Regions from separate parts of the Komagataeibacter sucrofermentans DSM 15973 genome, predicted to be linked through region 2. Evidence: riboswitches for the same ligand, from Rfam matches in the RefSeq annotation. Region 2 holds a riboswitch; the other holds the start of a gene.
The links. Region 2 has a riboswitch for cobalamin ahead of R5N89_RS06985 (hypothetical protein). Riboswitches for the same ligand answer to the same signal wherever they lie in the genome.

Region 1: another riboswitch for cobalamin. It lies ahead of R5N89_RS12960 (DUF1636 domain-containing protein); the one in region 2 lies ahead of R5N89_RS06985 (hypothetical protein).

What each region holds. Positions count from the first base shown of each region.
Region 1 covers NZ_CP137157.1:2,739,399-2,755,314, forward strand. Annotated here, with positions in the region: gene R5N89_RS12940 (NADPH-dependent oxidoreductase) at 1-361, opposite strand, end outside; gene R5N89_RS12945 (MDR family oxidoreductase) at 678-1,667, shown strand; gene R5N89_RS12950 (CbtB domain-containing protein) at 1,848-2,069, opposite strand; gene R5N89_RS12955 (histidine phosphatase family protein) at 2,162-2,767, shown strand; cobalamin riboswitch at 2,812-3,041, shown strand; gene R5N89_RS12960 (DUF1636 domain-containing protein) at 3,188-3,583, shown strand; gene cobW (cobalamin biosynthesis protein CobW) at 3,589-4,641, shown strand; gene cobN (cobaltochelatase subunit CobN) at 4,669-8,034, shown strand; gene cobG (precorrin-3B synthase) at 8,031-9,260, shown strand; gene R5N89_RS12980 (precorrin-8X methylmutase) at 9,257-9,898, shown strand; gene R5N89_RS12985 (precorrin-2 C(20)-methyltransferase) at 9,895-10,620, shown strand; gene cobJ (precorrin-3B C(17)-methyltransferase) at 10,617-11,378, shown strand; gene R5N89_RS12995 (cobalt-precorrin-6A reductase) at 11,495-12,238, opposite strand; gene cbiE (precorrin-6y C5,15-methyltransferase (decarboxylating) subunit CbiE) at 12,271-13,509, shown strand; gene R5N89_RS13005 (cobalamin biosynthesis protein) at 13,506-13,880, shown strand; gene cobM (precorrin-4 C(11)-methyltransferase) at 13,877-14,629, shown strand; gene R5N89_RS13015 (cobalt-precorrin-5B (C(1))-methyltransferase) at 14,745-15,836, opposite strand; gene R5N89_RS13020 (cobyrinate a,c-diamide synthase) at 15,907-15,916, shown strand, end outside.
Region 2 covers NZ_CP137157.1:1,412,153-1,428,068, forward strand. Annotated here, with positions in the region: gene R5N89_RS06915 (aliphatic sulfonate ABC transporter substrate-binding protein) at 1-414, shown strand, start outside; gene fdhD (formate dehydrogenase accessory sulfurtransferase FdhD) at 846-1,649, opposite strand; gene R5N89_RS06925 (molybdenum cofactor biosynthesis protein MoaE) at 1,690-2,112, opposite strand; gene R5N89_RS06930 (MoaD/ThiS family protein) at 2,109-2,351, opposite strand; gene R5N89_RS06935 (NTP transferase domain-containing protein) at 2,339-2,968, opposite strand; gene moaA (GTP 3',8-cyclase MoaA) at 3,014-4,090, opposite strand; gene R5N89_RS06945 (FdhF/YdeP family oxidoreductase) at 4,105-6,408, opposite strand; gene R5N89_RS06950 (nitrate reductase associated protein) at 6,427-6,939, opposite strand; gene R5N89_RS06955 (DUF2474 domain-containing protein) at 6,995-7,144, opposite strand; gene cydB (cytochrome d ubiquinol oxidase subunit II) at 7,131-8,150, opposite strand; gene R5N89_RS06965 (cytochrome ubiquinol oxidase subunit I) at 8,154-9,587, opposite strand; gene R5N89_RS06970 (nitronate monooxygenase family protein) at 10,217-11,287, opposite strand; gene R5N89_RS06975 (hypothetical protein) at 11,284-11,472, opposite strand; gene R5N89_RS06980 (histidine-type phosphatase) at 11,601-12,866, shown strand; gene R5N89_RS06985 (hypothetical protein) at 13,397-13,717, opposite strand; cobalamin riboswitch at 13,852-14,095, opposite strand; cobalamin riboswitch at 14,215-14,460, shown strand; gene R5N89_RS06990 (hypothetical protein) at 14,829-15,323, shown strand; gene R5N89_RS06995 (metalloregulator ArsR/SmtB family transcription factor) at 15,388-15,916, opposite strand, start outside.

The DNA.
Region 1 (15,916 bases), 1.3 Mb from region 2:
GCTCCAGCCGCGACAGGTCCACCACCCACGCCAGGAACAGCGGCGCCTGCGCGATGAACGCCTGATCGCCCGCTATTTTGGCCAGCCGGGCGCGCCGCGCGGGGTCGCGCACGGCAATCACGCTCCATGCCTGCAGGTTGCATGAACTCGAGGCCGACTGGGCTGCGGCAATCGCCGCCTCCACCACGCCTTCGGGCAGGGGGGCGGGGCTGAAATGCCGCACGGAACGATGCGCCATGAGGCTGCGCGCCACCGGGCTTTCGGGCAGCGGTTTTTCAGGCGGCTTCGTGCCATAACGGGCCTGCCACAGCGCGTTCATGGAGGACTGGGCGGAAAAGGAAGAAACGGTGGTGTCGGACATACGCATGCCTCCTGCCTGTGCAATGCTGGCTGAAAAAGCAGCACACCACAGCGCAACAGGGACAGGTAGCGGGGCGATATCACACCTGCCCTGCGCATTTTCATGCAACCGGCCGACCCATGGCAGCAGTGCCCCCGAACCCCTTTTGCAGATGGTCCGATTTTTTGGAAATTCGTTTCCAGATCAGCTATTTATTGCACATTATCCATCACGTTCATGCGAAATCACATGGCTGTAAATAGGAACAGACACCCAGACGGGTCATGAAGGATACAGCACCCCCCTGTTTTCATTACCAGCAAGGAAACCCGTTCGCATGTTCGAGGCCCTCATGATCCGCCACGCCGATGGCGCGACCACCACCCGGCTGGAACAGGTCGACCCCGCAAGCCTGCCACAGGGCGATGTGACGGTCGAAGTCGCGCAGTCCAGCCTCAACTACAAGGATGCGCTGGCCATGACGCGCGGGGCGCCGGTTGTGCGGCATTTTCCCATGATTCCAGGCATTGACCTTGCTGGCCGTGTTCTCCACTCCGATGACCCGGTCTTCCGCCCCGGCGATCAGGTTCTGGCCACCGGCTGGGGACTGGGGGAAAAGCACTGGGGCGGCATGGCTGGCATGGCCCGCCTGCCGGGGCGGTGGCTGCTGCCACACCCCGCGGGCCTGTCGGGGCGGCAGGTGATGGGCATTGGCACGGCGGGCTTTACCGCCATGCTGTGCGTCATGGCGCTGGAGGATGGCGGGCTGACGCCTGCCTCCGGCCCCATCATCGTCAGCGGGGCGGGCGGCGGCGTGGGCGGCATGGCCGTGATGCTGCTGGCGCAGTTGGGCTATCAGGTGGTGGCGGTAACGGGGCGGGCGCAGCTTCAGGCCTATCTGACCAGCCTGGGTGCTGCCGAAGTGCTGCCACGCGAAGCCCTCGCCCCTACCGGCAAGCCGTTGGAAAAAGCACGCTGGGCAGGCGGGATCGACGTGGTGGGGGGCGAGGCGCTGGCCACGATGTGCGCCTCCATCACGCAGGGCGGCACGGTGGCGGCCTGCGGGCTGGCCGGGGGCATGGCCCTGCCGCTGACTGTGGCCCCCTTCATTTTACGCAATGTGCGCCTGCAGGGAATCGACAGCGTCATGTGCCCCCGACCGCGCCGCATGACGGCCTGGGCGCGGCTTGCGCGTGACATCGACCCCACACGGCTGGACAGCATGCTGCATGACGCAACCCTGGCCGAAGTGCCCGGCCTGGCCCCGCGCCTGCTTGCGGGGCATATAAGAGGGCGGACCGTTATCCACCTCACCAATTCAAAATGATAAAAGTTTCTGGGTGCCGCCTTTTTTCAAAAAGGCGGCGTTCTATCGAAGCTTCTTGAAAAAATCTTCGCCAAGAACTGCTGCTTTCAAAAGTCGTTCAGGCAATAAAAAACGGCAGGCGCAATGGGCGCATGCCGTTCTTCACATCAGGCCATGCGGGGCGGATGCGCCCCGCGCCCCTTAGTGGCAGGGGAAGCCGAGCAGATGACGGCCGTCATGCACGAATTCATGCACGTAATGGCCAGAAACGAGCGAGGTCGCGCCCTGCTCCGCGCCAACGAAGTAGATCAGCAGCGAGGCCAGAACCAGCCCGAACACGCCCCACGGCAGCAGGTCGCGCACGGGAATGGCAACCGGCGGGGCGACAATATTGGCGGACAGGACGGATGTGTCTTGGCTCATGCTGAAAACTCCATGGATCATGCTCGATCCGGAGCAGTATGGCATGACAGGGCGGCTTGCAATGCCCTTGCCGTGTAACCGGATCAGCCGCCATGCTTTCAAAATCAACCGGCAAGGTCAATCATCCATTGCTCGCCCCACCCTTTCGGGCCACGCAGGGCAGCATGAACCAGACCCTGACCTGCATCGCCCTGCCTGCGCCTGATGAGTTGCGCCGGGGCGTCATTCCGGCACGCGATGCTGCCCCCATCCTGCCCGCAGGCTTCATGGCCCGCCTGCCGTCGGCCGATCGCCTTTTTGTGCCACCGCCCCTGAACAAGACCATCGGAACCGATGCCTGCGAGGCCGTGCCCGCCCTGCAGGCGGCCGATATGGGGGCGTGGCACGGGCTTTCGCTCAAGGTTCTCCCCCCTGCCGACCTCACCCGCTGGGTGGGAGATGCCGGTTTCGCGCCACCGGGGGGTGAAAGCCGCGACTCGCTGCTGCGCCGCGCTGGCACATGGCTGGCCGCACTCCCCGCAATGCCAGCGCGCATGCTGGTGCTGGCCGATGCCACGGTCATCCGCGCGCTTGCCATCGCGGCCCTCGGCGGTGACGGCGCCATGATGGCGCGGCTCGATATCGCCCCCCTCACCCGCACGGTGCTGACCCGCCACGCCACATGGCGTCTGGCCACCAGCGGCGCGCCCCGGCCCTGAGGGCACGGGCTGGCATGCGGCTTTGACAGCGCGGACCGCAATCGGCTAAATCCGCCCCTGATGGTTCCCCCACAGGGAGAATAGGGAAGACGGTGCGCCACTCGGCAATGCCGTCGCTGCCCCCGCAACTGTAAGTGGTCGAATCCGGCCCGGTGCGTGCACCGGTCCCGCCACTGGTCCCTGAGGGACCGGGAAGGCCGCCGGATATTGAGGGTGTGGCCCGCCACGCCCTTCGCCACAAGCCAGGAGACCTGCCATCCCCGCCCGCGCGGGACAGATGACCGTTTCGATCGCATGGCTGGCGGGGTGCCCGGCACGCGACTGGCCACCACCTGGCAATCTGCTGCCGGGCGGGGCATGACCGCGCACCCCGCTTTTTGTGCTGCCCGCCCGGCAGCGCCGCGAAAGGGCACGGACCAGATGACCACTTCCCCCCAGCCAGACACGGCACCACCGCCCGTGCACCTGCATGTGTGCGTAACCTGCCGCCGCGGCCTGCCCGCATCGGACAACCCGCAGGGCAGGCAGTTGCACGATGCCATGCAGGCACTGGCCAAAGGCGATCCCGACATTGTGGTGCATGAAGTCGCCTGCCTTGCCGCGTGCAACGACGGCTGCACCGCCGTTATCGCGACACCGGGCAAATGGGGCTGGCTACTGGCCAATCTCGGCCCGGAAAAGGCCGATGACCTGCTGACCTACACCAAAGCGTACGCCGCCTCGGCCAAAGGCACCGTCATGCCTTCGCGCAGGCCCGCAAGCCTGTCGGACATGGTGCGCGGCCGCTTTCCCGCATCCCTCTTTTCCGGAGTCTGACCGCCATGAACACGTCCGCCACGGCCCGCGCCAAAGTGCCCGTTACCGTCATCACCGGCTTTCTGGGCGCAGGCAAGACCACGCTGCTGCGCCACGTGCTGGCCAATGCGAAAGGCAAGCGCATTGCCATCGTGGTCAATGAATTCGGCACGCTGGGCATCGATGGCGACACGCTGCGCGCCTGCGGCGTGGAAGGCTGCACCGACGAGGATATTGTCGAACTGACCAATGGCTGCCTGTGCTGCACCGTGGCGGACGACTTCCTGCCCACCATGGAAGCCCTGCTCGACCGCGCGACCCCGCCCGACCATATCGTGATCGAGACCTCCGGCCTCGCCCTGCCCAAGCCGCTGCTCAAGGCGTTCGGCTGGCCCACCATCCGCACGCGCATGACCGTTGACGGCGTGGTGACCGTGGTCGATGGCCCCGCCGTGGAAGCCGGCCGCTTTGCCGATGACCCCGAGGAAGTCGCCCGCCAGCAGGCCGCCGACCCCTCGCTCGACCACGACAACCCCCTGGCCGAGGTGTACGAGGACCAGCTCCTGTGCGCGGACCTGATCATGCTCAACAAGACCGACCTCATGACGCCCGCGCAGGCCGATGCGGTCGAGGCCGCGATCCGCGCCGAGATCCCGCGCGCGGTGAAGGTGGTGCGCGCCACCGACGGGCAGGTTGACCCCGCCGTGCTGCTCGGCCTCGATGCGGCGGCGGAAGATGACCTTGCCGCCCGCCCCTCCCACCATGATGCCGAGGGCGGCGAGCACGAGCATGATGATTTCGAGAGCTTCGTGCTGCCCATCCCCGAGCAGGACAGCGTGGAGGGCTTCATCACCCGCCTGCAAAAACTGGCCGAACAGCACGACATCCTGCGCATGAAGGGCTACGCCACCGTGCGCGGCAAGGCCATGCGGCTGGCCGTGCAGGGGGTTGGCAGCCGCTTTCGCCACCAGTTCGACCAGCCCGTGCCCAAGGATGGCCCGCGAACCGGCACCCTTGTGGTGATCGGCCAGAAGGGGCTGGACCAGGCCGCCATTGCAGCGGCCCTGGCACTGGCGTAAGGCAAACGGCAGACGGGGGGCCGAATCATGCACCTGCTGGCACGCGAGGTCCGCACGCTCGATGAGGCCGATCAGGCCGAAGACCTCGGCCACGCCCCGGCTGATATCGTGTTCCTGTCCTTTTCGGACAGTGACCTGCTATGCCTCAACGCCGCCCATGCGGCAGGGGCCGCGCCCGATGCCAGCCTGCGCACCGCAACGCTGTCCCGCCTGCGCCACCCCATGTCGATCGACCTGTATGTGGCCGACACCATCATGGAGTCGCGCTGCGTGGTGGTGCGGCTGCTTGGCGGGCTGGAATACTGGCGCTACGGCGTGGAGGAACTCAGCCGCGCGTGCCAGCAGGCGGACATCCCGCTGGTGCTGCTGGCAGGCGACGGGCGCGACGACCCGCGCCTGGCCGAACGCTCCACCGTGACAGAGGCCATCCGCACCCGGCTCGACACCCTGCTGCGCACGGGTGGGGCCACCAACACCGCCACCGCCCTGCGGCTCATGGCCCATATTGCAGGGCGCGGGCCGGATGATGGCGCAGGCCCCGAACCCCTGCCACCGGCAGGCGTGCTGCATGCGGCCAATCCTGCCCTACCCTTTCGCGCCATGGTGGTGTTCTACCGCGCCCATCTGCTGGCTGCCGATATAGCCCCCATCACGGCACTTGCCGCTGAACTGGAGCAACGCGGCATGGGGGCGGAGCTTGTTTATGTCTCCTCCCTCAAGAACCCGGAATCGGCGGCCTTTGTCGCGGCACGGCTGGCGGATATGCCGCCCGATGTCATCATGAACGCCACCTTCTTTTCCGCGCGCGGGGCGGCGGACAGCCCCTCACCGCTGGATATGCCGGGCGTGCCGGTGCTGCAGGTGCAGCAGCCCGGCATTGCCCACGGCCTGTGGCGCGACAGTGTGCGCGGCCTGTCGCAGGCCGACCTTGCCATGCAGGTGGTGCTGCCTGAACTCGATGGTCGCATTCCCGCCTTCCCCATCTCCTTCAAGGAGGACACCACCCCCGGCCTGCCTGCCCGCCACGTGCCCTACACGCAGGGCATTGCGCTCACCGCCGCCCGCGCGCTGGGCTGGGCGCGGCTGGGGCATGAGCTACCTGCCCAGCGGCGGGTGGGCATCATCCTGTCCGACTATCCCGGCGCGCAGGGTGCGCCCACCGGGCAGGCCGCCCATGCCGTGGGGCTGGACAGTTTTGCAAGCCTTGAACACATCCTGACCCTGCTCCACGCGGCGGGCTATGACACGGGTGACATACCCACGGCGGACCAACTGGCACATACGCTGGCCCGCGCGCCTGCCACCGCGTTTGTATCGGTTGCGACCTATCGTGCGTGGCTTGAGGCCCTGCCGCAGGCATTGCGCGACCAGCTTGCCGCCTGCTGGGGCGCGCCAGAGGATGACCCCTGCGTGCGCGATGGCCGTTTCACCCTGCGCCACCTGCACGCAGGCCACATCCTGATGGCGCTGCAACCCGACCGGGGCACCACAACCGACCGCCACGGCGGCTACCATGACCCCGACACCCCACCGCGCCATGCCTATGTGGCCTTCTACCTGTGGCTGCGCCACGGCTGCGGGCTGGACGCCATGGTGCATCTGGGCACGCATGGCACGCTGGAATGGCTGCCGGGCAAGGCGGCAGCCCCTTCGGCCACGTGCTGGCCCTCGGTGCTGGTAGGGGGCATGCCGGTGATCTATCCCTTCATCGTCAACAACCCCGGCGAGGCAGCCGCCGCGCGGCGCAGGCTGGGCGCCGTGACCATTGGCCACATGACACCGCCCATCGCGGCAGTAAGCAGCGCAGGGGCCGATACGGGCGAACTCGAACGCCTGATTGATGAATATGCCGCAGCCGACGGGCTCGACCGCAGGCGGGGCGCCATCCTGCGTGGCGAGATCCTGCAACGCGCGGATGATCTGGGCCTGCTTGATGAAGGCGGCATTGCCCGCGCCGATAACGAGGATGAAGCCCTCGCCCAGCTTGACGCCTATCTGTGCGATGTAAAAGACCTCCAGATCCGCGACGGGCTGCATGTCTTTGGCCGCCCCCCCACCCGGACAGTGGAACTGGCCCATGCCATCGCCCGCGCCTGTGGCGACAGCGCGCCCGCCGACCTGCCCACCCGCCTGCACGCCTGCGGCGCGGCGGAGGCAGCCGCCCTGCTCGCAGCCCTTGATGGGCGGTTCGTGCCCGCAGGCCCGGCAGGTGCGCCCACCCGTGGCCGCGCCGACGTGCTGCCCACGGGGCGCAACCTGTACGCCATGGACCCCCGCGCCATTCCCACCCGCTCGGCGCTGGTGCTGGCCGAGCGCACGGCAGCCCTGTTGCTGGAGGAACACCTGCAGGACCAGGGCGAGCCGCTGCGCGCGCTGGTGATCGACCTGTGGGGCTCGGCCAGCCTGCGCACGGGCGGCGAGGACCTGGCGCTGGCCCTGCTGCTGATGGGCGTAAGGCCGGTATGGGATGGCGCATCGGGGCGCGTAAGCGGCATCGAGGTCATTCCCATGGCAGCGCTCGACCGCCCGCGCGTGGATGTGACGCTGCGCCTGTCCGGCCTGTTCCGCGATGCCTTTCCCGGCCAGATCGCGCTGTTCGAGCAGGCGGTGCAGGCCATTGCCGCCCGCACGTTCGAAGCCCCCGACCTCAACCCGCTGGCCGCCAGCACCGCAGGGCTTGAAGGGGCGGCACGGCATACCGCCACCGCCCGCATGTTTGGCACAGCCCCCGGCAGCTACGGCACGGGGGTGGAAGACGTGCTGGCCAGCGGCCAGTGGCATGAACGTGACGGGCTGGGGCAGGCATGGCTGAATGGCTCGGCCTGGACCTATGGCGGCGGGCGCGAGGGCCAGCAGGCGCCAGACATTCTGGCCGGGCGCATGGCGCAGGCGGGCGTGCTGCTGCATGTGCAGGACCATGCCGAAACCGATATTCTGGAAAGCGTGGACATGGCCACGCATGAAGGCGGCATGGCCGCCGCTGCCCACCTGCTGGGCAATACGCCCCGCCTCGTGCATGGCGATACCTCCCGCCCCGAGGCCCCCCGCCTGCGCGGCACGGTGCACGAAGTAGCCCGCGTGGTGCGCGGGCGGCTGGCAAACCCGGTCTGGCTTGCGGGCATGCGCCGCCACGGCTACCGGGGGGCAGCCGAGATCGCACGCGGCGTAGAGGCGCTGCACGGCTTTGCCGCCACCGTGCCCGCGCGCTTTGACCGACAGTTTGATCTCGCCTTCAGCCGCCTGCTCGATGACCCGGAGATGGACGCCTTCTTGCTTGAAGCCAACCCCGATGCCCACGCCACCATCCGCCGCCTCATGGCCGATGCCCTGCGCCGCGACCTGTGGCGGCCACGGCGCAACAGCGCTGGCATGTTGCTGGACCCCGCGCCATGACCACGGCACCGTCCGTGCGCGGCTGGTGCCCCGGCCTGCACACCCCCATGGAGGCCGCCGATGGCTGGCTGGTGCGCGTGCGCCCGCCGCTTGGCCGCCTGTCCGCCCCGCAGGCCCGCATCGTGGCCCGTGCCGCACGCACGCATGGCAACGGGCTGATTGAACTGACCAGCCGGGGCAACCTGCAACTGCGCGGCCTGACACCGGACAGTGCGCGCGCCTTTGCCCGCGACATGGCTGAAGCGGGCCTTGCCAGCGCCGATGCCGCAACCGAGGCGCGACGCGCGCTGCTGATTTCGCCCCTTGCAGGCATCGACCCGCAGGCGGCACCCGATGCCCCCGCCATCATCGAGGCACTTGATGCCGCACTCGCCGGGGCCGAAACCCTGCGCGGCCTGCCCGCCAAGTTCGCAATCGCGGTGGAGTGCAGGGGGTATGTGCCCGCAGGCAGCCTGCGGGCCGATATTATGGTCCGGGCAGGCAGGGATGGCTGGCTGGTCCTCTGCGGCACGCGCGCCCTGCCCTGTGCCGCGCAGGATGTGCCGCCCGCCGTGCTGGCCCTTGCCCGTGCGCTGGCCGATATGGGCGGCCAGCCCCGCCCGCTGCGCAATCCGGCCCTTGGCGCGCAGGCCTTTGCCCGGATCGGGCGACTGGCCGCCACACGCGCCGCAACCACGCCCGCCCACGCGCCCGCCTGTCTGGCCGGGCCGCTGCCCGGTGGCGCGATGGGGCTGGTCCTGCCGCCCGGCCCCATTGGCGCCGATCTGCTTGCGGACGTAGCGCAATGGGCCGAACAGTCTGGCAATGGCCAGATGCGCGTGGCCCCCATGCGCGCCCTTGTTATTGAAGACTGCGCCACGGCTCCGCCCCTGCCTGGCCTGATCACGCAGGCAGATGACCCGCGCCTGCGCATCAGCGCGTGCATCGGCGCGCGCGGCTGTGGCTGTGCTGCGCGGGACGTGATTGCCGATGCCACCATGCTGGCCCCGGACCTGCCAGCCGGGGCCACGCTGCATGTGTCAGGCTGCCCCAAGGGCTGCGCCCATCCGGGGCCAGCCGACATCACGCTGGTGGCACAAGTGGATGGCTATGGCCTGTGCCCGCATGGCCGGGCGGCTGATACGCCTGTAGACAACGGGCTTTCGCTGGCACAGATACAGCACATCGTGCGGGACTGGCCCCGCAACCTGACCACGCCACGGAACGGGAGAACCCAACCGGCATGACCGCGCAAACGGAACCGTACGACTACATTCACGACGGGGCGGCGATCTATGCCCGTTCCTTTGCCATCATCCGTGAAGAAGCCGATCTGAGCGGCCTGACCAAGGCCGAGGCCCGCGTGGTGGTGCGCATCATCCACGCCTGCGGCATGGTGGATGTGGCGCAAGCCGTGCGCATGTCGCCCGATTTCGTGGCCAGCGCGCAGGCGGCGCTGCGGGCGGGCAAGCCCATATTGTGCGATGCCAACATGGTCGCCCATGGCGTCACGCGCGCGCGCCTGCCAGCCGATAACCCGGTCATCTGCACCCTGCGCGACCCGCGCACGCCAGAAATTGCGAAGCAGATCGGCAATACCCGCTCGGCCGCCGCGATGGATCTGTGGGGCCATGACCTCGCCGGCGCCGTGGTGGCCATTGGCAATGCGCCGACCGCCCTGTTCCACCTGCTGGAGATGATCCGCGCAGGCGCGCCCCGCCCGGCCGCCGTAATTGGCATGCCGGTAGGCTTTGTGGGTGCCGCCGAATCGAAGGAAGCGCTGGCCGAATTCGGTGACCTGCCCTTCATCATCGTGCGTGGCAGGCTGGGCGGCAGCGCCATGGCGGCGGCCACCGTCAACGCGCTGGCGAGTGACACGGAATGAGTGCCGGCCGCCTGTCCATCCTTGGCATGGGACCGGGTAACCCCGAACTCATGACCCTCAAGGCCGCGCGCCTGCTGCGCGAAAGCCCGGTGGTGGGCTGGTTCTGCCGCCACGACCGCCCCGGGCATGCCCGCCAGATTGCAGGCGACATGATTGGCCCCGACGCCACCACGCTGCGCTTCGCCTACCCCTTCACCACCGAGATTGCGGTCAGCGACCCGGCGTACCTCATGCGCATGGGCCAGTTCTATGATGAATGCGCAGCCCGGGTCGCAACGCACCTTGAGGCCGGGCACGACGTGGCGCTTTTGTGCGAGGGCGACCCGTTCCTGTTCGGCTCGGCGATGTATGTGTTCGACCGGCTGCATGAGCGCTTCGAGAGCACGGTGGTGCCCGGCATCACCGCCATGAGCGGCTGCTGGTCAGCCGCGCAGCGCCCGATGGTGCATGGTGATGACGTGCTGTGCGTCATCCCCGGCACGCTGGATGAGGAAGCGCTGGTGGCGTGGCTGGAAAAGGCCGATGCCGCCGTCATCATGAAGCTGGGCCGCAACCTTGAAAAAGTACGCGCCGCCCTGCGCCGCACGGGGCGCGAGGAACGCGCGATCTATGTGGAACGCGCCAGCCAGCCCACCCAGCGCTGCCTGAAACTGACCGAGATGACGGGGCCTGCCCCCTATTTCTCCATCATCCTCGTGCCGGGGCGGGAGGATGCGCGATGAGCGGCCGCATATTCGTCGTGGGCCTTGGCCCGGGTGCCGCGGACCAGCGCACGCCCCAGGCCGATGCCGCACTCGCGCAGGCTACCGACCTGATTGGCTATGCCCCCTATGTGGCCCGCGTGCAGGCAGGCCCCGACGTGGTGCGCCATGCCAGTGACAACCGCGTGGAGCTTGAACGCGCCCGGCATGCCATTGAACTGGCACTGGCAGGGCGCACGGTCGCGGTCGTGTCGGGTGGGGATGCGGGCGTGTTTGGCATGGCGAGTGCCGTGTTCGAGGCGATTGACCACGGCCCCATTGCATGGCGGGGGGTGGAGGTTACGGTCATTCCCGGCGTGTCTGCCGTGCTGGCCGCCGCCGCCCGGCTGGGCGCGCCGCTGGGCGGGGATTTCTGCGTCATTTCACTGTCTGACAACCTCAAGCCGCAGGAAGTGGTGCATAAAAGGCTGGCGGCGGCGGCGGAGGCAGGGCTGGTGATGGCGCTGTACAATCCGCGCTCGAAAGCCCGCCCGCACCAGTTGGGCGAGGCGTTTGCCCTGCTGCGCACCATCCTGCCCGGCACCGTGCCGGTCGCTTTTGCCCGCGCCATTGGCCGCCCGGATGAGCGCGTGATCCTGACCGATATTGCCCATGCCAACCCCGAACAGGTGGATATGAGCACGCTGGTGCTGATTGGCTGCCCGCTCACCCACACCATTGCGCGCGCAGACGGGGAAAAATGGCTCTACACCGCGCGGCGGGTAGAAAAAACAGAATAAAAGTTTTTGGGTGCCGCCTTTTTTCAAAAAGGCGGCGTCTTTTCGAAGCTTTTTGAAAAAAGCTTCACCAAAAACTTCTTATGATTCCAGGGTTTTTCGTGAGCAGGTTTTCCACATCATTCCGACAGGCCTTCCAGCCACATCATGGCAGCAGTGGCATCCGCCACCGTCTCGGCCGGGGCCACGGGGGGGCGATCGACCATAATCACGTCAATGCCCAGCCTGCGGGCCGCCGCGAGCTTGGCTGCGGTTGCCGTGCCACCGGAATTCTTGGTCACGATCACATCAATCCGTTCCCGGTGCAAAAGCGCTTCCTCGCCCGCTTCATCAAACGGGCCACGGGCCAGCAGCAGCCGCGTGCCTGCAGGCAGCAGGGCCGGGTCGGGCGCATCCACGCAGCGCAGCAGCCAGTCATGCGGCCCCGCGTGGTGAAAGGGCAGCAGATCCTTGCGCCCCACGGTCAGCAGCACGCGGCGGGGTGTGGTGCCCAGCGCGCGGGCTGCGGCCTGCATGTCGGGCACGCGGGTCCAGCGATCGCCCGCCACGGGTGCCCAGCCGGGGCGTTCCACGCGCAGCAACTTCACATGGGCCTGCGCGCAGGCGGCCACCGCATGGTGGCTCATCTGCACGGCAAAGGGGTGGGTGGCATCAATCACCGCTTCGACATGATGGGCCACAAGCCACGCCCGCAGGCCATCCACGCCGCCAAAGCCGCCAATGCGCACGTCAAGCGCGGGCAGGACCGGCGCGCGGGTAACACCTGCGAGCGAGACGGTGACCGCAAAGCGGTCCGTGCGCTGCTCCAGCGCCGCGTAAAGCTGTCGGGCCTCCGTCGTGCCGCCCAGAACCAGAACCCGCATCTTTTCCTTCCTGCTGCTTGTAAGGCCACACCATGAGCACGCCATGGCTGCATGTTATCGGCATTGGGGAGGACGGTGTCGAGGGCCTGCCCGCCGCCACCCGTGCCCTGGTTGCGGGGGCGGAACTCGTGGTGGGGGGCGCGCGCCACCTTGCCCTGGCAAACACCCTGATAACAGGTCAGACGCTGGCCTGGCCGCACCCGCTGGCCGATGGCATTGCCACAGTGCTGCGCTGGCGGGGCAGGCGCGTGTGCGTGCTGGCCTCTGGCGATCCGTTCCTGTTTGGCATTGGCACCACGCTGCGCCGCCATGTGGAACTGGCCGAGATGATGAGCCTGCCCGCGCCATCATGCGTGGCGCTGGCGTGCAACCTGATGGGCTGGGCGGAGCAGGATGTGAGCGTGCTCTCGCTGTGTGGCCGCCCGATGGAGGCCGTGGCCCCTGCCCTTCAGCCCGGTGGTAGGCTGGTCGTGCTCTCGGCGGATGAACACACGCCCCACGCCTTTGCCCGCTGGCTCGATGCGCGCGGCTTTGGTGCCTCCGTGCTGCATGTGCTGGGTGCGCTGGGCGGGTCAAGGCAGAGCCACCACACCGCCACGGTGGCCGAGACCGCCCGCGCTGAAGGGGCATTGCCACCCCGGCTGAACCTGATGGCGCTGGAGGTCGTGGCTGACCGGGATGCGCAGGTCATTCCGCTTGCCTGCGGCCTGCCTGATGACATGTTCGACCATGACGGACAGATCACCAAGCGCGAGATCCGGGCCGTCACCCTCTCGGCCCTTGCGCCACGGCGGGGCGAGATGCTGTGGGATATAGGCGGCGGCTCAGGCTCGATCAGCATTGAATGGATGCTGCGCCACCCGGCCAACCGCGCCATCGCCATTGAAAAATCAGCCGAGCGCGGCGCACGGATTGCCCATAACGCGCTCACCCTTGGCGTGCCCGGCCTGCGCGTGATGGCGGGCGAGGCCCCGGCCATTTTGCCCCGCATGGAGGCCGAAGGGCTGGATGCGCCCGATGCCATTTTCATTGGCGGTGGCATCAGCAACCCCGGCATGCTGGAGGCCGCATGGCAGGCCCTGCGCCCCGGCGGGCGGCTGGTGGCCAATGCCGTAACGCTGGAAAGCGAGGCTGCGGTGATGGCCGCCCACGCCCGCCGGGGCGGCACGCTTACGCGCCTGCATGTGGAGCGGCTGGAGCCGATCGGGCGCTTTCACGGCTTTCGCCCCGGCATGACCGTGACCAGCTACACCGTGGGCAAACCGGCATGATCGTGGCCGGTCTGGGCCTGCGCAGCGGGTGCGATGCGCAGGCACTCATTGCCCTCGTGCTGGCCGCACAGGAACGCTGCGGCAGGCAGGCGGACCTTGTGGCCGTGCCCGCCTTCCGCTACCGCGAGGCCGGCGTGCAGGCCGCAGCCCGTCATATGGGGCTGGCGCTGCGGGTGGTCACGCATGATGAACTGCTGGCCGCCCAGCCGCGCTGCATCACCCGTTCTGCCCGCGCGCAGGCTGCCATAGGCGTGGCCTCGGTGGCGGAAGGCTGCGCGCTGGCGGCGGCAGGGCCGCACTCAAGGCTGATCGTGCCGCGCCTGACGGGCAGCGGTGCAACATGTGCCATGGCACAGGGAGAGGATGAATGACCGTACACTTCATTGGCGCAGGCCCCGGTGCCGCCGACCTGCTGACCCTGCGCGGGCGCGACCTGCTGGCAAAATGCCCGGTATGCCTGTACGCAGGCTCGATCGTGCCGACCGAGATGCTCGCACACTGCCCGCCCGATGCACGGCTGGTTGATACCGCGCCGCTCACGCTCGACCTGATCGAGCAGGAATATATCCGCGCCCATGCGGCAGGCCAGGATGTGGCGCGGCTGCATTCGGGCGATCTATCGGTGTACAGCGCCGTGGCCGAGCAGATCCGCAGGCTCGACCGCAACAATATTCCATGGACCATGACCCCTGGCGTGCCCGCCTTTGCCGCCGCCGCCTCGGTGCTGGGGCGCGAACTGACGGTGCCGGAAGTGGCCCAGAGCGTGGTGCTGACGCGCGTGAGCGGCCGGGCCTCGGCCATGCCGGAGCGCGAGAAGCTGGCCGCCTTTGGGGCTACGGGGGCCACGCTGGCCATCCACCTGGCCATTCATGTGCTGGACCGGATCGTGGCCGACCTGACCCCGTTTTATGGCGCGGACTGCCCCGTGGCCATCGTGGCGCGCGCCACCTGGCCCGACCAGCTCGTTCTGCGCGGCACGCTGGGCGACATCTGTGAAAAACTGGCTGCGAACCCCATCGAGCGCACGGCTCTTGTTCTGGTGGGCCGGGCGCTGGGCACCCATGACTTCCGTGAAAGCGCGCTGTACAACGCCGATTACCACCGCCGCTTCCGCTCCTGAAGCAGGCAAGACCTGTTGGAGAAGTAATAAAAGTTTTTGGTGAAGCTTTTTTCAAAAATCTTCAAAGAGCGCCGCCTTTTTAAAAACAGGCGGTGTTCGAAAACTTTTATACTTTTCAGCCGGTAACCGGATGCGGACCATGCCGGGCCACCAGCGTGCCCGCGCGGTCGAACAGCAGCACATCCAGCGCGCAGGGCGTGCCCGCCAGCACATCGCCCGCCGTCTGCCACGCGCCCCGCGCGACTGCCGGGCCAAGGGGGTGACCTGCCTCGGCAGCCAGCGCGAAAGCAGCGGCAACGGAATGGGCCCGCGCAATCGCCCCCGTCAGGGCATCCGGTGCGCCAATACCCTGCGCAAGAGCCGCCAACCGGCCCATATCCGCCTGCCCCCGGCGTGAATGCAGGTCAAGAAACCCCTGCGCCAGCTTGGTCATCTTGGCCACGCCGCCGCCAATCGTCACCCGCGCGACAGGGTGGCGGCGCAGGTATTTGAGCAGGCCGCCGGCAAAATCGCCCATCTCCAGCATGGCTTCCTCCGGCAGGTCATACAGCGCGCGGGTGGCGCGTTCCGACACATCGCCCGTACAGCCCGCCACATGCGGCAGGCCCAGCGCGCGCGCCACGTCCACGCCACGATGGATGCTGTCGATCCACGCGGCGCAGGAAAACGGCACCACGATGCCCGTCGTGCCCAGAATCGACAGGCCACCCACAATGCCCAGCCGACCATTGAGCGTGTGCCGCGCCATCTCCTCGCCGCCCGCGATCGAGATGATCACCTCCGCATCGGGTTCGTGGCCGTCCGCGCCGGTCAGGGCCGTGCGGATCATGCGGCGGGGCACGGGGTTTATGGCAGGCTCGCCCGGCGGTATGGGCAGGCCCGGCAGGGTCACGGTGCCCACGCCGGGGCCTGCGCGAAACACCACACCGCTGCCCGACGCGCCACGGCGCACATCCACGCGCACATGCGCGCCGTGGGTTACGTCCGGATCATCGCCCGCATCCTTCACCACCTCCGCCCACGCGCCATCCGGCCCCAGACCATGGGCCGCCAGCGCAAAGGCCACGCTCTGCCCGGCGGGGAGCGTGATGGTGACCGGGTCGGGAAAGCCCTGCCCGCACAGGGCTGCCCACGCAGCCTTCGCGGCGGCGGTGGCGCAACTGCCGGTCGTCCATCCCCGCCGCAGGCTGGTATGGGTATGCTCCATCGGGATGACCTTCTCGTCCAACAGGGGTAAGGGTGGCATCGCTCGCCACGCTTTAGCAGGAACGCACATGATGACACGAG
Region 2 (15,916 bases):
GACGCCTGGTCCACCTGGGAACCCTACATCGCGCTGGAAACGATCGGACACAAAGGCCATATCGTCGTTGACGCGGCCGGCCTGACGCCAAATAACAGTTTTTTCGTCGCAACCACGGCCGCGCTGGCCCAAAAACGTCGGCTGCTGGCTACGTTTTACCAACGGGTTGCCCTGGCCTATGCATGGGGGCAGGCGCATCAGGCGCAGTATGCCCATATTCTTGCGCAGCAGACCGGGCTGCCTGAGGATGTTGCGGTCTCTGTCGCCCGGCAACTGATCGCCTCGCCAGTCCCGATCAGCGATGCCGTGGAACAGGCGGAGCTAATCACGCTCGATACTTACCGCAACGCTGGTCTCATCCAGCCCTCCGCGCCGCTGTCCGAGGCATTTGACAAGGATATCCTGAAACCATGAGCAGGGATCAGACACTGAACTGCCCCGGGTTTACCGGAGAGTAAAACTCCCGGAGGATGAAGCCCATGGTAGAGAAGCAGAAAACATCGCGTTATTCGCCTGAGTTCCGTGAGTGCAGCGTGCGTCCTGTGGTAGGGCATTGATCGATTACCCGAGCATATCGGTGGCCTGTCATGGATTGGTGGCAAGCCTGGCTGTTCGGGCGGCAGGGGGAAACACTCCATTGGGTGGATTAATACAATCACCGATTCCTGCTCGCACCTGTCGGCTACAGGCCTTCCGCGGAAGCCGAATGCGTTTTCCATGCAGATCAGAATAATCCTGATATCGCAGCCTGAGTGCTGAACAAATTGCTCTCCAGCCGACAATAAAAACGCTAGGCTCTTCTTCCGTAACACGTACGGTATTTTTATTTTTCGGTCCGGGTAATGCTATATGACAAGACGCGTTCCGCCACAGAACAGCGTCTGTTCATCCTGACGGGCAATGGCGATCAGGGTCTGGTTCATTGTTTCAGCCGTCCGGAACGCGCGGTAGGTCGGGGCGGAAATTGCAACCACGACGGCAATACCTGCCCGCACGGTCTTGAGCGCCATCTCGAATGAATACCGGCTTGTCAGTAGACAGAAACCCTCATGGAAAACTTCCGGGTTGCAAGCCCGCGCACCGATCAGTTTATCGAGCGCATTGTGCCGCCCCACGTCCTCCCGGATCACGTGGATATTGCCATTATGGTCTGCCCACGCGGCTGCGTGCACCATGCGTGTTGCTGCATTCAGCGTCTGCCACTTGCGCAGTTCATGTAACGCATTGCGTATTGCTGCCACCGACAGGCGCGGCCCTTCCCCCAACGGGGCGGCTGCGACCGCATCATGTTCCGGCACGGTCTCGCTGCCGCATATGCCACAGCTTGAATGGCCGGTCTGCAGGCGGGCATTACGGCGCATGAGTTGCGTCAGCGCCCTGCCCTTTATGGAAATATCAAGGATCAGCCCATCATCCGCTTCTGCAATGTTCACTGAACGGATCTCTGCAACCGAGCCGACGATCTGTTCGGTTATACAATACCCATAGGCGAAATCTTTCAGGTCTGCAGGCGTCATCATCATCGTGCCATACGGAAAAATCCCGTTGAACAGGAGACTGACCGGCACTTCTTCTGCCACATTCAGGCTGAATTTCTCATACGGGCGAGACAGGGAACTCACATCCAGCGGGTAAAAGAGAGCAGACATCACGGTAGCCTCAGGCATCAAGGGGGGCATTGTTCAATGGTCAGAGGGTGTGGCACGGCACCCATCCGGCCTCGCCGCTTGCATAATGTTCATGTTTCCAGATCGGGACGCGCTGCTTGATCTCATCAATAATGTAACGACAGGCGCCAAAAGCCGCATCGCGATGTGCTGCGGAGACGCCAATCCACACTGCCGTTTCACCTATGGGCAGGTAGCCCGTCCGGTGCATGGCGGTCGCACGGCAGATGGCAAAACGCTGTTTGGCCTCCTGCACGATCGCCTGCCCTTCCGTCAGCGCCAGTGGCACGAACGCACTATAGTCAATGCCGGAAACGGCGCGACCTTCATTCGTCTGCCTGACCCACCCTTCAAAGGAACAGAACCCGCCCGCTTCAGGAATAACGAGCCCCTTGCGCAGGGCGCTGATGTCCACCGGCGTTTCCGCCATGATGAAGTCGCTCATCCGCCTGTCACCGGCGGAATGAAGGCGACGTGATCGCCTTCGCGGAGCGGCTGATCCCATGGCGCGAATGCCGAATTGATCGCGACCCGCATGCGGGCCGGTTCAAGCGCAAAACCATAGGCGTCACGGAGTTCATCATACAATATGGCTGCCGTAGGGGCCGGGGTCTGTCGTATTTCGTGCGCCCGTCCGGCTTCATCCTGAAGCTGGGCGAAATACTGCAACTCTATAGTGAGCATTTTAGGTCCTGTTCAGAACATCCGAGGCGTTGCAACACCCGGTTGCGTTCATCAGGTGCATTTACATTTTCCAGTGCACCTGGTTTTTTTACTTCAAGGAGGCGAACCGCAGAACCGCCGAGCATCTGGCGCGGCCGAATTTTCTGGTCCGCCGCCTGCCTGTTCAGGGCGGCCAGTGTCGCCGGCTCCCATATCGTGCAGAGCGGCTCAGGCAGTCCGTCGCTTTCACTCACATAAGCCGTGGCGGCCTGATCCGCATTGCGTTCATGTGCAAGGGTGGCAAGCGTCGTATCATCCAGCATTGGCAGGTCGCAGGCGACGACAAGCCACGCCACATCCGGGTAAGCGATATGAGCGGACAGCACGCCGACCATTGGCCCGCCCCCGAGCATGTCCTTTGTCTCCCGCCTGTCCACAATGCAGGGATAGGACGCCCGGAGCGGGTCAAACTGCTGATCGGGACGTATCGAGACAAAACAACGCTTTACATGCCGCGCCACGAGGTCAAAAGCGCGGGCAAGCTGCGGGCGACCACCATAAGGCAGCGCCGCCTTGTCGTGCCCCATGCGCCGACTTTCGCCGCCGGCCAGCACCAGCCCATACAGGAACGCTGTCATGGCTCGTGCCCCGGTAAATATTGGGGTGTGCACAGAAAATCCACGTTATCCCCCGATATAATGCATTTCGATTTTTTCCGGCGCGGACGCCTTTTCCCCGCCTCCCGATAATGCGGGCGGGTGCGTGCGCTCCTCACTGTAGCGATCGCTCCGGTGGCGCCACACCCGTGAGAGGGTTGCCCGCAGCCGTTCATCAATATCGTCATTCCCACGCAGGAGCGGGCGCAGGTCCGTGCCTGCTGTGGCGAAAAGGCAGGTGTAGAGCTTCCCATCAGAAGACAGGCGTGCACGCGAGCACGCCCCACAGAATGGCGCGCTGACGGATGAGACGAACCCGATCTCCCCTGCCCCATCCACATAGCGATAACGACGGGCCACCTCGCCGCGATAGCGGGGCGGCAGCGGCTCAAGGGGCCAGCGTGCCGCGATGCGGGCGCGCAGTTCGCTGGAGGGCACGACATCGGCACGGTCCCACCCGTTGCGATTGCCCACGTCCATATATTCGATAAGCCGGACCGTCACGCCGGTATGCCGGAAGCGTGCCAGAATATCAGGCACGCCCGCGTCATTCACGCCCCGCTGGACCACGGTGTTGATCTTGACGCCGCCCTCAAAGCCTGCGGCACATGCAGCATCGATGCCCTTCAGCACGGCGGACAGGTCTCCCCTGCCGCCGCTCATATGGGCAAAAACGGCGGGGTCAAGACTATCGAGGCTGACTGTCACGCGCCGCAGCCCCGCCTGCCGGAGTGCTGGTGCAAAACGGGGCAGCAGGACGCCATTGGTTGTCAGTGCGACATCCTCAATGCCCGGCAGGGAGCTCAGGCGCTGCACCAGATCAGGCAGGCCGGCCCGCAGGAGAGGTTCCCCGCCGGTCAGCCGTATTTTGGTCACGCCCAGTTCGGCAGCCATGCGCGCGACCCGTTCGATTTCGTCAAAATCCAGCCGTTCCTTTGGTCCCAGAAACCGGAAGCCCTCGTGATAGGTGGCTTCGGGCATGCAGTAGGGGCACCGGAAGTTGCAGCGGTCCATGACCGAAATGCGCAGGTCGCGCAGCGGGCGGCCAAGCCGGTCAACAGGCGGCGCGGAACGGACCGCGCGGCTGTTCTGAGCGTCATCCATGGCCGCCTGCCCTGTCAGCCTGCAATCCGGATTGGCGGGGCGGATGCAACACTTTCCACCACTTTTACCGGGATGGATTTGGCTGCGGGCGTTCCGCTGATCTCGTCAAAATAGTCGAGCGGCAGCAGCGGGTTCAACTCGGGGTAGTATCCGGCAATGGCGCCACGCGGCATGGGGTAGTCGAGCACGTTCAGCCCATCGACATAGCGCCTGATCCCGTCATCGCTATAGGTTTCCAGCCCGATCACGTCCCCATTCGACAGGCCACGTTCGGCCATATCGTCCTTGTTCATGAACACGACAAGGCGGGTATTGTACACCCCACGATAGCGGTCGCTGTTGCTGTAGATGGTCGTATTGTACTGGTCATGCGAACGGATGGTGGCCAGGCGCAGCATGGCCGCATCCTTCACCGGCACGTTGACTTCCAGCCCCGGCAGCACAAGGAAATTCGCCTTGCCATTGGGCGTCTTCCATACCCGGCGACGGGGCGGGATATCGAGGTGAAAACCATGCGGATCTTTGATCTTCTCGGAAAAATCAGCATAGATTTCAGGATAGACCGCGGCAATCCTGTCCCGGATCAGGGTATAATCGACCATGTACTCCGCCCAGGGCGTGCGGGAGTTGGGCAGTGTTGCCATGGCCATGCGGCAGACGATTTCTGTTTCCGGCAATACGTGTTCGGTTACGGGTTCGAACACGCCGCGCGATGCCGTCACGTTTGACATCGCATCCTCAATGGTCACGAACTGCTCGCCAGCCTGCGTGCGGATGATTTCCGAGCGGGCGACAACCGGCAGGATCAGCGCGTCCCTGCCATGCACCAGATGCCCCCGGTTCAGTTTCGTGGCCACGCCAACCGTGAGGTTGAGGTTGCGCATGGCGGCGTAGGAGCGCTCCGTATCGGGCACGGCGCGGATGAAATTGCCCCCCATGCCGAAGAACACCTTTGCGGTGCCCGCTTCCATGGCCTCGACCGCTTCCAGAACGTGGTGGCCGTGTTCGCGTGGCGGTTCAAACCCGAACACATCGCGCACGCGGTCCAGATAGGCCTCGGTCGGTTTTTCATCAATGCCCACCGTGCGGTCGCCCTGCACGTTGGAATGCCCACGGATCGGCGCGATACCGGCGCCCGGCTTGCCAAAATTGCCGCGCAGCAGAAGCAGGTTGGCGACCTGCTGGATCAGGCGGGATCCTTCCTGATGCTGCGTCAGCCCCATGCCGTAACAGATGATCGTGGCATTGGACTTCATGTAGATATCCGCAATTTTGCGGATCTGTGCCTCGGTTATGCCCGAGATGCGGGTAATCTCGTCCCAGCTACAGCCCATGGCATCATCACGCAGGGCGTCCAGCCCGGCGGTGTGTTCATGGATGAAGTCAAGGTCCAGCACCTTTTCGCCACGTGCTTCGGCCTCAAACAGCGCCTTCATCATGCCTTTGAATATGGCCAGGTCACCACCGATGCGCACATGCACAAATTCGCTGGAAATCGGGGTCGAGCCGAACGTGCCCATCTGCAGCACATCCTGCGGCTCGGTAAAGCGGATCAGCGCACGCTCCGGCATCGGGTTGATCAGCACGATCGGCACGCCGCGTTTGCGGGCTTCAACCAGGTTGGTCATCATGCGCGGCGAATTGGTGCCCGTATTCTGCCCTATGACAAAGATCGCCTCGGCATGCTCGAAATCGCCCATGACGATCGTGCCCTTGCCAATGCCGATGGCAGGTGCCAGGCCACGGCTGGTCGGCTCGTGGCACATGTTCGAGCAGTCGGGGAAATTGTTGGTGCCGAATTCGCGTACGAAGATTGAATAGAGGAACGCGGTCTCGTTCGCCGTGCGGCCCGATGTATAGAACTCGGCCTGATGCGGGCTGTCGAGGGCGCGCAGGTGCTTGCCGATCAGGGCAAATGCGTCATCCCACGCCACTGGCACGTAGCGATCACTTTGGGCATCGTAACGCATCGGCTCGGTCAGGCGGCCCTGCATTTCCAGCCAGTAATCGCTTTTCTGCATCAGTTCGGTGACGGTGTATTTTTCAAAGAACTCGCGTGTCACACGCCCCTTTGTCGCTTCATGCGCCAGTGCCTTGGCCCCGTTTTCACAGAACTCAAGCGTCTTGCGATGATCGGGGTCAGGGAATGCGCAACTGGGGCATTTGAAACCGCCGGGCTGGTTCATGGCCAGCAGCCCGCGTGATCCCTTGACCAGCACGCTCTGTTCCATCAGCACTTTTGCGGTCGCCCCGGCCGCACCCCACCCGCCTGCCGGATGATGATAGGGTTTGTATTCGGGTGTTTTTTCGTTGCTCATGATCTTGACCCTCTTCCTTCAGTTGGGCTGGCGGGCGTGGGCGTGCGATATGGCTGCGGCACCGGGGGCAGAACCCACATCATGCAGCAGGCCAAACTCCAGCATCGCTGGCACGAAATTTTCGTTTTCATGCTTCGAGCGGGCCAGCTTAACCAAAGCAAATCGCTGGAGCGGCAGCAGGGCAGCCCATTGCGTGGCCGTAGGCGGCGCTATGCCATCAGCCTGTGCCTGTATTTTGACTGCCTCGGGCATCCGGCCTTCTTCGCGCCAGTCTTCCAGTCCGCGCACAGCGAGCGGGCGCAGCGGCTCGTCGCTGCGGGTTGCGATCAGGTGGGCGACCAGTTCGCGGTAGGTGGCCTGTTCGGGCACGGTTTCGCACGGCAGGTCGGTAAGCTTGCCCCTTTCCTCGCGCGTAAACCGGCTCCACTGGCGCAGGCTCAGTTTGATGCCGACGATGTCGAGCTTCTGCCGCGCGATCATGGGAATGCACCGCAGGGAGCCCGCGAAGTCACGTTCAAAGTCAAAAAGCATTGGACCAGATCCCGTATTGGAGGGAGGGAAATGTCGGGCAGCCATGCCGCCCGGTTTATTTGGGAACAATCAGGTGCAGCAGCGACGCCGCCCCGAAAAACACGCTGGTGCTCAGCGACCAGATCGCAACGAACCATGCAATCCGCACGCCGGTGCGCGAGGGTGCGTCATCGCCATTGCCCCGGACGATCTCAGTGGTACCCATCGGTTTCCGTCACCTTTCCGCGAAAGACGTGGTAGGAATAGATCGTGTAGGTCAGGATGATCGGCAGCAGGATGGCGGTGCCAATCAACTGGAAGAACTGGCTCGATGGTGGGGATGATACATCCCACAGCGTCAGGCCCGGCGGCACGGCATAGGGCCACACCGTAATGCCCAGACCGGACAGGCACAGGAAGAACCAGCCCAGCGCGCACAGGAATGGCCCCTTCGAGTGCCCCCGGCGCAGCCCCATGACAAACAGCCTGCCCAGCACGACAACCAGAACCGGCACGGGGGCGACGAATGCGATGTTGGGCCAGTCGGTCCAGCGGCGCAGGTAGGGTGCGTGCAGCAGCGGCGTCCACAGGCTGACCGCCACGATGCCGATGAACAGGCCCACGGCCAGCCGGGCGGCCCAGCGGCGGCATGATGCCTCCAGCACGCCGGTGGTGCGCCAGATCAGCCACGTCGCCCCTAGCAGGGCATAACCGCACATGACCGACAGGCCACACAGGATGCTGAACGGCGTGAGCCAGTCGAGCGGGCCACCGGCAAAGGCGCCATCCACAACCTTGATGCCCTGCACCACGCCACCGAGGATCGTGCCCTGACAGAAGGCGGCGATGGCAGAGCCAGCCATGAAACCGGCATTCCACATCCCTTCCCTGCCCGTGCCGCGTGTCATGACACGGAATTCAAACGCCACGCCGCGAAAGATCAGTGCCAGCAGCATCAGCACGATCGGCAGGTAGAAGGCTGGCAGCAGGGTGGCGTAGGCACCGGGAAAGACGCCGTACAGCACGGCCCCGCCCAGCACCATCCACGTCTCGTTGCCATCCCATACGGGGGCGATGGTGTTGACCATCACATCCCGGCGGTCCGGGTGGCGTTCAAGCGCGAACAGCATCCCGATGCCAAGGTCAAAGCCATCAAGCACCACATAGATCGAAATGGCGGCCACCAGAATCACGGCCCAGATTATGGGGAGCCAGTATGCGAAGTCCATCATGCCTCAGGCTCCTTTGCCAGTAGAGGGATCAATCACGCCCGGATGCATGCGGGCTGCCAGAATCTCGGTCGCGAGGGAGGGCGGGGTATCGTGCTCACCTTCCTGCGGCGCACGGCCCAGCATACGGACCAGAATGCCCAGGCCGGAGCCAAACACGAGCACATAGACCACCACGAACGCCGTCATTGAAAACGCCATGGAGGACAGGGCAACCGGCGATACGCTGTCAGACGTGCGCAGCAGGCCATAGACGGTCCATGGCTGGCGGCCGACTTCCGTCGTGATCCAGCCGCACAGCAGGGCCAGGAAGCCCGCAGGCGCCATGCAGAGTGCGACACGGTGGAAGACCGGGTTGGTGAACAGGGTGCTGTTGCGCCGCAGCCACAAAGACCACAGTCCCACCAGCATCATCAGCATGCCAAGTGCGACCATGATGCGGAAGGAGAAGAAGATGACTGGCGAAGGCGGCCGCTGGTCACGCGGAAAGTCCTTCATGCCCGGTACCTTGCCGTTCAGGCTGTGTGTCAGGATCAGCGACCCGGCCAGCGGCAGTTTCACGGCATAATCCGTGTGTTCGGTCTTCATGTTGGGAATGCCGAACAGCAGTTCGGGCGCATGATCTTCCGAGACCCAGTCCCCTTCCATCGCGGCGATCTTGGCGGGCTGGTATTTGAGCGTGTTAAGCCCATGCGCGTCGCCTGCAAGGATCTGCAGCGGGGCCACGATCGCCGCCATCCACATGGCCATGGAGAACATGACCCGTACCGGCTCGCTGGAAAACTTCCCGGCCTTGCGGGCCTTCAGCATATGCCACGCCCCCGTGGCCCCCACGATGAAGGCAACCGACAGGAAAGCCGCCAGACCCATATGCACCAGGCGGAACGGAAAGGACGGGTTGAAGATGATGGCCAGCCAGTCAGCTGGCATGAAGCGCCCGGTGACCGGGTCTATGGTGTAGCCGCGCGGCGTCTGCATCCATGAATTGGAGGACAGGATCCATGTCATGGAAATCAGGGTGCCGACCGATACGCAGCATGTGGCGGCAAAATGCAGTTTGCGCCCCACCTTGTTCATGCCGAACAGCATGACGCCGAGGAAGCCTGCCTCAAGGAAAAAGGCGGTCATGACTTCATAGGACAGCAGCACGCCGGTAATCGGCCCGGCCTTTTTGGAAAAGATCGACCAGTTGGTGCCAAATTCATACGACATGACCAGTCCCGACACGACGCCCATGCCAAAGACGATGGAGAACACCTTGATCCAGTATCGGTAAAGGTCAAGGAATACGGGCCGTCCGGTCTTGAGCCACAGCCCTTCCAGCACGGCCAGATAGGCCGCCAGCCCGATGGAGAAGGCCGGAAAGATGATATGAACGCCTACGGTAAAGGCGAACTGAAAGCGCGCCAGAAGGAGTGCGGGGTCATGTGCGTACTGCATCGATACTTTCCAAAACTTATGCGAGAGAAATAGAAAATAGAAATAACTTCTCGGCATAGTGGTCCCGCAGGCATTGTACCGGCCTGAAAGGCTGGTATTGTGCTGCGGTGTCGTGGAAATGGTAGTAGATCAATCAGGCATATGACGTCCAAGAGGCATTATACATAAGATCATAAGCAGTGCTTATGATCGCATCATTTATAGGAGATGTATGGTTATATCAAAATATAGACAATCAGAAATATTGATAACCGATCACGCGATATTTGGCGGATATCCCCTGTTTTCAGGCAGGAGGCAGTCTCCTCCCGCGACCTGATTATTCATTCTGGATATAATGTGGGTTAGGCAGGCCTGATCCAAAGACCTGTTATGTCTGCATCCCTGAGCAGATGAAATTGAATACGAAAGCCTGTTTGATAGCATCAAGACATCATCTGGCGGTTTTGTTCCGATCCGAACTTCCGGAAGAGTGAGTGCCCGCACGCGACTTTTTTCGCCACGTCCGCGTTCGGTGTTCCGTCGATCGATCAGGGTCAGACCACTTTACGGCATGATCCTGATGTCATGCCAGTTCTCTATGGAGGATTGGAATGAGCAGGCTGCCGATGCTGAGCCGCGAGAAGCCATTATGCCAGAAGACAGCGTGCCTCTTGCAGTTCTTCCTTCAGTTTGCCCATAAGCTGATCTACTGGCATGGCCCGCGCCATAGGGGCGCCCTGACCGGCCCAATAAGCACCAAAACCACTTTCACCACAGTTTCTGGCAGCTTTGTTGAGTGTTTTCCCCGCATCATAAGTAATGGGATAATCGGGAGCCGGTGGAATACCGACACTGTCATTCAGGCTCGTAAACCGGTTTTGAAGACAGCGCGCCGGCCGTCCTGAAATGAGGTCGGTCATGCGTGTATGAAACGCGGCAGGCCCTGCCAAAGCCGTTCGGTAATCTTCATCCGCGCCTGTCTCCGGGCAGAGAATGAAAGCCGTGCCCATCTGTGCCGCGACGGCCCCCAGGCCAAGGGCAGCCGCCATGCCTGCTCCATCCATGATCCCGCCCGCGGCAATCACCGGAATGCGGCATTGGCGCACAAGGAGGCGGGTCAGGGCAAATGTTCCCAGAGCATCGTCGTGACCCGCGGGATCGAAAATGCCACGATGGCCGCCCGCCTCGATCCCCTGCGCTACAATCGCATCCATTCCTGCGGTCTCGGCGGCGCGGGCTTCGTCCAGGCTGGTTACTGTTGCCAGCAAAACAGCGCCTGTTGCCTTCAGGGCCGAAACCGTCTCAGGCGAAGGAAGCCCGAAATGGAAACTGACGACCGGCGGCTTCATATGCAAAAGCATATCGAGCATGTCCGGATCATCATTGAAGCTTCGGTAAATGGGATGCAGTTCGGCTGGCGGAACCGCACTGAACTCGGTAAACAGCGGTTTCAGCCAATCCAGCCATGCTTTGTTGCGGACAGGGTCGATTTCCGGCGTCTTGTGCGCGAACAGGTTAACGTTGAAGGGAGCGGTCGTCTGCTGTCGTATCTGGCAGATCATCTCACGCGCGGCGGTGGCGCTGGCAGCCCCTACTCCGACTGAACCAAGCGCCCCGGCCTGAGACACCGCAGCGGCAAGGGCCGGAGTGGACACGCCTGCCATCGGCGCCTGCACCAATGGAATTGTAAGGCCTAGCTGTTCAGGCCAGTTCATCATCGTTTCCCATCGCGCGAGCCGGTTATCTTCCTGTCCTGATTGTAGTCCATAGCGTTGATTCCGGTATTCAAAACCATATCATCACGCCTTTTTCCCAGCCCGGCTTCATGCGCCATGAAGTTCTGGTCCGGCAAGCCATGCCGCGATGGCACGAAAAAAGAGGCCGCATCTTGCACGACGGCCATACTCTGCATGCCCCCAATGTCAGAAACAAACCCATTTGCCTGATCAAAGCGTATAATGTCCTTTTTGGGAGCCAGCCTGCCTGTGTCATAAAGGCACAGGCCTCCTCTATCCTGGATTATATGCCCAGATGCGCCATCTGTTTCGCTGCCTTGTCGCCATATCGTACATCATGTTGCACACTACAGTCGCGCAGGCGGCATCATTGCCACCACAGGCTTCCAGTCCCGTGCTGGAGCGCGTGGTGCTGATCGCCCGGCACGGCATACGCAGCCCCACCCACCCCATTGCGGAACTGGATGCCCGAACGCACCGGCAATGGCAGGCATGGCCGGTGGCACCAGGTGAACTGACCGAACACGGCCAGCGTGACCTGTCGCTGATGGGGATGGCGTTGGGGCAGTATTATCGGGAGGCGGGCGTGCTGCCCGCGCAGGGATGCAGGGCCGGGGAACTGGCGGTCTGGTCTGATGCGGCCGACCGGCGCACGCTGCAGACCGGTGACATCATGGGTCATGCCATGATACCGGGTTGCCCCGTCACGCCCGGTAGCCTGCCGCCTGGCGTGCATGACCCGGTTTTCAACGACCTGCCCGGACAGGCCAGTTCCACCTTGCGGCAAGCTATCATGACCGACCTGTCAACCGCACTGGCGCGGGACAGGAACACACGCCCCCCCAGCGTACGTCTGGCGCAGGAAATGGCTCAGGCCATAATCCAGCCTGCCGGATGCACCTCCGGCCTGCCCTGCTATACCGCGCCGGACCGGGCTGTATGGTCCAACAATGCGCCGCACCTGTCTGGCGGCCTGTCACAATCTGCCGAGGTGGCAGAAAACATGCTGCTGGAATATGCGCAGGGCATGCCGTGCGCGCATATCGGCTGGGGACATCCCGCCATGCGCCATGCCATTGATACCTTGCAGCCCGCCCATACCTATGCCAGCCAGCTTCTCCGTCGCCTGCCTGCCGTGGCGTTCCCACGGGGTCATATTCTGGCTGGCATGATCATGGATCTGGTGACAGGCAAGGCCGTGCGCGAACCCAATGGCGACATGATCGCTGCCACCACGCCAGTTATCCTGTTTGCCGGGCATGACAGCACACTGGACATGCTGGCAGCGATTTTTGGCCTGAACTGGTCGTTTGCGGATATGCCAGACCCAACCGGTCCCGACACCACGCTGGGGTTCGAGACGTGGCGCATGCCGAACGGGCAGCGTCAGGTAAGGGTCGTCATATTTCATCAGGCATTGGATGCACTGCGCATGGAACAGTTCGTGGCGATAAAGCCCGACATACTGACGCTGCAGGCGTGTCATCATGAACAGGATGATCGTTGCACGATGGACAATTTCACACGGATTTTTAACGACCGCTTTAAAACCGGCAACTGAAATGAAGCTGATTTTTCAATGCCGACGGGGAGTGAGCAGGACCTGAAGGGATAAGCAGACGGCAAGCGTGTCCTTCACACACTGCCATGCGATCCCCTCCCCTTTCTTCTCGATAAATGCCGCCGACGTGACGCCCCGTAAGGCGGACATTCCTGAGGTCAAGCCGTAAACCATTGCCTGCACATAAAGAATTTGACATTGCTTTCTTGTATAGCGTAGTGCATATTTTTGGGTATATATCGGCGAACACGAGCAGGTGGAAACCTTACCAAGCTCCTGAAAAGTCGGTCGTAGATTGTCTGGAGATATGGCCGGTTAAAGCAAAAGATTTCTGGAATTGATAAAGATGCGCGCATAAGTCAGGAGAGGAAAAAATTGTACTCCCAGTTTATTACTGTTCCAAATATTGTTCGACTTATAGCCATAATTCTTATCTCTGCAGGTTTATGGACCAAATGGTGAATACATATTTTATATTCCCATAGGATGATTTTTATAGAAATCATCCTCAAAAAGTATATTTTTGGGCGCTATAAACATTTCCCGGCCAGTTTTCGGCGCAATTTCTGGCCACTGGCTGTCAGGCGGGCGCGCTCCATACCCCAGCGCGCGGAACAGCCACCTGCAACAAACCCCATCAATACGAGGGATGCGCGCACACTTCCTTCATTCAGCAAGGTTCCGTAGCCGCCATCCTCCGGCAAAGACAGGATTGCCTGCTTTTGGAAAGGGGTCAGGGTTTCCGATCCGAAATAGGACCGACTGCCCGCCATGTGCTGATCGCCGATAGTATATGATCTCATTGTCCAGTCTCCCGCTAAACGCATTTTGCGGAATTTCATCCGCAGCATGTGTCGTCACCTTGTGAATTTTTATAGGCTGACAGAAAAACGGGAGTCAGGTTGCGAAACGCGAAGAGATCAGGGCAGCGTGTGAAACAGATGACATGATCGATACTCCGTCTACCGGGCACCCCGCCCGACAGAACTGGCTGGATCACAAAGGCAGGTCTCCTGACTTGCGGGTCAATGACAGCGGTTCCATCTTCCCAGCCTGTTCCCCAGGCCAGTGACCGGTCCTGTTTCAATCAGGACGCACGATCCGCTCTCTCTCCGCTCACAGTTGCGGGGGCAGTCGACGACTTGTTCCCGGGCTCCGATCAGCCCTGCCGGAACGCACGGCGTTCCCTATTAACCCGTTCGCACGGGGCCTTTGAGGTAGCGCAGTCTGACGTATGGCTGACTGTAGTGCAAGTCTGGCAGCTTCCCGCCAGGGTGATGGCCACCATGCCTTTCGGATCGCTCAAAAATCTGTATTGCATAAGTCCTGTAACCTGTCGCATAGTCCATCCGACTATCAAGTCGATGGTGCCGTGCAAGCGGATTAATAGGGAACGCCGTATGCTCTGGCGGGGTCTGTGATGATCCGGGAGCCAGTCGGTGGCTGCGCCCGCAACTGTAGGCGGTATGTAGCTGGATCCGGTCATCTGATGAGAATCAGGTGAGTCACTGCGTGCAAGAAAGCAGGCGGGAAGACAGGACCATGCTGCCATGACCCGCAAGCCAGGAAACCTGCCATCGTCGCAAATCAGGCCAACCGGGCGGGACCGACCGGTAGCAGGAGAACGTCAGTGACCTGTCCATCCGCAGATTGGTGCCACCGCAATTGCGGCATCATATCCGAAACATTTTTCCGTTTTCGGATGCATGCCGGATATATAACAAAAAAACTTCTATAATGCCGTCATAATGCAGCAGGTAGTCAGTGTGCTCTACTGCCGATTATCGCTTTTTCGTCAAAGCCAAAGCGGAAAAGTTGATGGCAACCATGTACGAAACAGATCCCGTCGGCGCGATACACACACTTGCGCCCATCTGTCCCGAACAATCCCATGGCTTGCAGTTGCGCACACGTACCAGTCCATTGGCTTCCAGCTGAACGCGGTAATCCGGTTATGACGCAATGCGTGAATGCATTGCCTCCCAATTAAGTCCATGTCCGTTTGCAATGGTCAAAAAGATGACGTCTCCCGTTCCATCGCCCGAATTCATTCTGATACAGCAGCGTCGGCGCCGCCGATCAATTTCCATGTCCCGCCTTATGGAATGCGCACCCCGTCGCGAGGACGTGCTGAAAGCGGTCGCTGGCACGCCCGTTTGCGTTCCCAACCCTGAAGAAGCGATCCGTGCAGATGGGTTTTCCACATTCCTGCATATAGCCCCGCCAGTCAGCGGACTGCCGATCGTTTTACGGGATCGGGGCGACTATCTGGAGGAACTCTTCTCGCCCCTGCTGCTGGAGGCTCTGGCCCATGTCGATGCAGCTTGCGCAATATCAGACTTCCACGAGCCAGAAGCGCCAATGACTTTGCTGCAAGCCTATATTTCCGCGCAATGGACTATCGGCGCGCGTGATGCCGCCATGCACCTCTATGGTTTGCCGGGTTCAACCGCATAAGGCCTGCCCCCGGGCAGTATTTTACGCATGCCCGGGTCATTAAATGTGCTTCGTAAGGGTCACATCAGAAACGGCCACCACTCCAGAGCCCAACTGTCAGTTCCCCTTCGAGATAGGTCGTTTCCGTACACGTCAGGCCTGCTTCGGCAAACCAGTTCCGCATCTGGCTATCATTGAAACCCAGATGAAGATGTGCGTTCAGGTCCCGCAGTTCGGTGCGGCCATGTTGCGCGAAATCCACGACCAGTAATCGGCCATCGGGAGACAGAATCCTTGCGGCCTCGGCAATTGCGGCGGCTGGATGCTGCACGTAATGAAGAACCTGGTGCATCACCGCCAGATCAACACTTCCGCTCGCCTGTGGCAGGGAATAGATATCCCCCTGTCGCAATGCCGCCCGTTCCAGCCCGGCGGCTGCCAGATTGGTCCGGGCCACGCGCAGCATGGCAGGACTTCTGTCAAACCCGGTGATCAGTTGCGCCTGGGGCGCCAGCAGTTCGATCATGCGACCTGTGCCGGTACCGATATCGACCAGATGATGGATTACGCCCTTGCCGACTATGCGGCGTATTGCGCTTTCCACGTCCTGCTCC